DNA from 2 places in the Vogesella amnigena genome. Region 2 is predicted to be linked to the other one. Evidence: predicted binding sites of a transcription regulator. Region 2 holds the regulator's gene; the other holds the start of a gene.
What was found. Region 2 encodes NrdR, which represses ribonucleotide reductase genes. Its sites were predicted from a motif close to AAANACNATATATNGTNTTT; they were not measured.

Region 1 (2,393 bases), on a different contig from region 2:
CGCGGCACCCAGTTTTTTCAGGTCGAACTCGCCCAGTTTTTCATCCAGCAGCTCGGCGGCAATGCCTTTCTTGATGAAGTCCGGGAAGTACAGCGGGTAGTGGGTGTCCATCTCGGCCTGGCTGATGGCCTCGCCCAGGATTTCCAGGCGGATGTTGCCCAGCAGCAGGCGGGCGGTTACGTAGTCGTAAGCCGGGTCCTGCTCGATCAGTGCGCGGGCGGCCAGAATGGCGGACTTGTTGACTTCTTCTTCCGATACGCCGTCGTAGATGTTCTTCAAGGTCTCGGACAGGATGGCGTCCACATCGGTGTTGGCCAGGCCCACGCAGGCGGCTTCAATGGTGCCGCGCAGTTTGGCGATGTCCAGCGGCAGCTTGCGGCCATCCTTGCGTACTACGTTGATCTGGATCTGGTGCAGCGCTTCGCCACGGGAGGCGCGTTCCTGCGAACGCTGCTCGCGGTACAGCACGTAGGCGCGGGCCACGTCGTGCTCGCCGGCACGCATCATGGACAGCTCTACCTGGTCCTGGATGTCTTCGATATGGATGGCGCCGCCTTCCGGCTTGCGACGCATCAGCGCATTGACCACGCCTTCGGTGAGCTGGGCAACCTTGTCGCGGATGCTGGCGGAGTTCACGCTCTCGGCGCCCAGCACGGCCAGGAAGGCCTTGGTCATGGCGATGGAGATCTTCACCGGCTCGAATGCAACAACGGCGCCGTTGCGACGAATGGTCTTGTACTGGCTGAAATCAGCCTGCGGCGCGGCGGCGCGACCCAGTTCGGCGGCGGTGTTCGCTTCGGTAGTGGTCAGTGGCATTGTCTTTCCCTCGTGGTGGGGTGGTTATTCGTATCGACCTGACGGCCCGCTGGCGGGCGGCCATCACGTTGGCCGCATGTGCGGCGTCGGGCTGACTACCCGTTGGCGGCCTTGCCCGGCAGGTGGGCCGGGCAGGGCGCGAGGTTATGGCGCCGGCTGTGGACAATTCTGTTGAAAAGCTGTGAGCCAGCTGTGCACAAACACAATATAGTGGGTTGGCACCGGAAAACGACGCAAATTCTAGTGGTGAAGGGGCGTCAGAACAAGTCTTGACAGCCGGGTGAAAAACCGAAATCCGCGCCAGTATTGGCTTGCAGGCTGGTTCGGTATTTTCAGGAAATTTTTCTGCCCTGGTGGCGTCGGCGCGACATGCCTGTTGCATCAAGGCTTTGCGGCCTGCTCCGCATCAAGGACGGCGTGGCAATAAATGGCATTGTGGCGATTTCGATACGCCCAAAACGCAACAAAGGGCGGTCAAGGCCGCGCGCCGCACACAAGATATTGTGTGTGGCCAATGACAAAGCCCTTTCGCTGGGCGAAAGGGCTTTGTTTTACAAACAAGGAGACTGCCGATTCAATGACTTAGCCGGAGCGGCCCGGCTCGGCCGGGTCCGGCAGGGTGCGAGTGATGCACCTTGCTCGCAGCCGGGCACAAGATATTGTGTCTACTTGAGCCAGATCAGACTGGCCATGCGGCCAGTTACCTGGTCGCGGCGGTAGGAGAAGAAGCGTTCGCGGTCGATTACCGTGCAGTAGTCGCCGCCGTATACCTCGCTGATGCCCAGTGTGGCCAGGCGCTGGCGTGCCAGCTGGTAGATGTCGGCGAGGTATTTGCCGTCGCCAATCGGGGTAAAGGCTTCCACCGCATGGATATCATGCGCCAGGAAGGCGTCACGCACCTCGCCCCCCACCTCGAAGGCATCCGGGCCAATGGCCGGGCCAAGGTAGGCGATAAGGTTGGCCGCCGGTTCGTTCATGGCCTGCACGGTGGCCTCGATCACGCCATTGCACAGCCCGCGCCAGCCGGCATGCGCAGCGCCCACCACGGTGCCGGCACGGTCGGCCAGCAGCACCGGCAGGCAGTCGGCGGTCATGATGGCGCATACGGTGCCGGGGGTGCGGCTGAAGCTGGCGTCGGCCTGCACCTTGCTGCCCGGCGCCACGCTGGCGGCATCCACCACCACGGTGCCGTGCACCTGCTGCAGCCAGGCCGGCTCGGCCGGCAGGTGGTCGCGCAGCGCAGCACGGTTGGCTGTCACGTTGGCCGCATCGTCACCCACGTGGTCGCCCAGGTTCAGGCTGTGGTACGGGGCAGGGCTCACGCCGCCGGCGCGAGTGGTGATCAGGCTGCCAACGCCGGCCGGCAGCGGCCACTCCGGGGTGATCCACTCAGGGGACATAGTGCACCTCTACGTCGTAATCGTCGTCGTCCCAGTCGTCGTCATCGTCGTCTTCGTTTTCGGCGGCCTTGAGTGCCTGCTTGGCGCTGGCGGCGGCCATTTTCTCGTCGGCCTCGGTGCGCAGCAGCTCCAGCACGATTTTCATGTCGTCCGGCAGCGGGGCCTTCCAGCTGCGGG
Region 2 (2,393 bases):
CGCCATCCTGCATCAGGGTGCCTGCTCGGACACCATGAACCACGATGGCAAGTACATGATGGAGAACAACTACCAGTACACGCTGGAGCTGTTCGAATTCTGCCAGGCCGAGTCCGTGCCGCTGCTGTACGCCTCCAGTGCCGCCACCTACGGCAAGGGCACGGTGTTCAAGGAAGACCGCCAGTACGAAGGCCCGCTCAACGTTTACGGCTACTCCAAGTTCCTGTTCGACCAGGTGCTGCGTCGCCGCATGCGCGAAGGTCTTACCGCCCAGGTGGCCGGCTTCCGCTACTTCAACGTCTACGGCCCGCAGGAGCAGCACAAGGGCCGCATGGCCTCGGTGGCGTTCCACAACTTCAACCAGTACCGCGAAACCGGCAAGGTGAAGCTGTTCGGCGGCTACGACGGTTACGCCAACGGCACCCAGAGCCGCGACTTTGTGTCGGTGGAAGACGTGGTGAAGGTGAACCTGTACTTCCTGGATAACCCCGACCAGAGTGGCATCTTCAACCTCGGCTCCGGCCGCGCGCAGCCGTTCAACGACGTGGCGGTGGCCACCGTCAATGCCTGCCGCCGCCACGAAGGCAAGCCGGCGCTGAGCCTGGCCGAGCTGGTGCAGCAGGGCATCCTGGAGTACATCGACTTCCCGGAGGCGCTGAAGGGCAAGTACCAGAGCTTTACCCAAGCCGATATCGGCAAGCTGCGCGAGGCCGGCTACCAGGAGCCGATGCTCACCGTGGAGCAGGGCGTGGATCGCTATGTGGACTGGCTCATGACCCGTTAAGCGAGTTGGCCGCATGCATTGCAACGGGTCGCCAGCGGCGGCCCGTTTTGCATTCGGGATGATGGGTTGCCAAAACCACCACTTGGCGATGCTTGGCGGCGGTTGATGATCTTTTGGAGATAGCGGTAAAAAGATCATCAACAGGCTCTTAAATTGACAGCGGGTTTGCTGATAACATTCCGCTATGGCCAGCAAGCGAGATGTAAAACAATGAAATGTCCTTTCTGCGGTGGTATGGATACCCAGGTGGTGGATTCCCGCGTCAGCGATGACGGCAGCACCATTCGCCGCCGCCGCCGCTGTCTTGCCTGCGAGAAGCGTTTCACCACCTTCGAGACTGCCGATGTGCGCATGCCGCAGGTAGTGAAGGCCGGTGGCCATCGCATCGATTTCGACGTGGAGCGGGTGCGCACCAGCTTCATGCGCGCGCTGCACAAGCGCCCGGTGTCCACTCCGCTGGTGGACGACGCCATCGATCGCATCTGCCAGCGTCTGTTGCAGCTGGGCGAGCGCGAGGTGTCCAGCCGCCAGATCGGCGAAATGGTGATGAGTGAACTGGCCAAGCTGGACAAGGTGGCCTACGTGCGTTTCGCCTCGGTATACAAGAGCTTTCAGGACATCGCCGAGTTCAGCGATGCCATCAAGGAAATTCAGAAGAAACCCTGATGCCTGGCCGTGCCGCCGCCATGCTGCGGCCCGTTGCCTTTTGCGGCTGCCCGCTGTGCAAGCTGCCGCTAGGCTCTGCGTGTAGCGGCTGCCTGCCCTAGGATGACCGGGTCGATCCAGTGGAGTCATGGTGTCGGCAGCCTTCCTGTTCTCGGGCTTTGTAAACACTCTCCGATCTGCCATGGGGCCTGTCATGACCACATCCCGCATCACGTTGTGCGATGCCGAAGAACGCCACGCTGGCCAGCTTTACCATCTGGTCAACACTAGCCGCGATGCGCTGGGGCAGTGGTTGCCGTGGGTGGAAAATGCCCGCAGCGAGCAAGACGTGCGCGATTTCCTGCAGTTGCGCGCCTGCGAAAGTAGCGTGGGTAGCGCGCGTACCTGGCTGATCCTGATTGATGATGTCCCGGCGGGCATGTGCGATCTGCACGACATCAGCCATCAGGACAAGCGCGCCAGTCTGGGCTACTGGCTGGGCGATGCTTTCGTCGGCCATGGCATCCTGCCGCAGGCACTGCAGCAGTTGCTGGCTATCGCTTTCCAGCAATTGGGCCTGCACCGGCTGGAAATCATCACCGCTGCGGCCAACCTGCGCAGCTGTGCGGTAGCAGAGCGCATGGGCTTCCATCAGGAAGGCGTGCTGCGCGGCTACCTGCATATTCGCGACCGCTTCTGGGATGCCCGCATCTATAGCCTGCTGCAGGGCGAGTGGGCCGCACAGCCATGAGCTTCTCCGCCGATGATCACCGCTACATGCAGCAGGCGTTGCGCCTGGCTGCTGCCGCCACTCGCCGTGCTGCGCCAAACCCCGGCGTGGGCTGTGTACTGGTACGCGACGGCGTGGTGATTGGCGAGGGCGCCACCTTGCAGGTAGGCGGCGACCATGCCGAGATCCAGGCGATCAAGGATTGCCATGCGCGCGGCCTGAGCCCGGCCGGTG

Region 1: the regulator NrdR is predicted to act here: its motif matches at 1,015-1,034, upstream of ACFOKJ_RS03290 (ribonucleoside-diphosphate reductase subunit alpha).

What each region holds. Positions count from the first base shown of each region.
Region 1 covers NZ_JBHRYH010000008.1:35,026-37,418, reverse strand. The annotation lists gene ACFOKJ_RS03290 (ribonucleoside-diphosphate reductase subunit alpha) at 1-816, opposite strand, end outside; gene pgeF (peptidoglycan editing factor PgeF) at 1,482-2,216, opposite strand; gene rluD (23S rRNA pseudouridine(1911/1915/1917) synthase RluD) at 2,206-2,393, opposite strand, start outside.
Region 2 covers NZ_JBHRYH010000005.1:116,106-118,498, reverse strand. The annotation lists gene rfaD (ADP-glyceromanno-heptose 6-epimerase) at 1-784, shown strand, start outside; gene nrdR (transcriptional regulator NrdR) at 995-1,450, shown strand; gene ACFOKJ_RS02325 (GNAT family N-acetyltransferase) at 1,644-2,180, shown strand; gene ribD (bifunctional diaminohydroxyphosphoribosylaminopyrimidine deaminase/5-amino-6-(5-phosphoribosylamino)uracil reductase RibD) at 2,177-2,393, shown strand, end outside.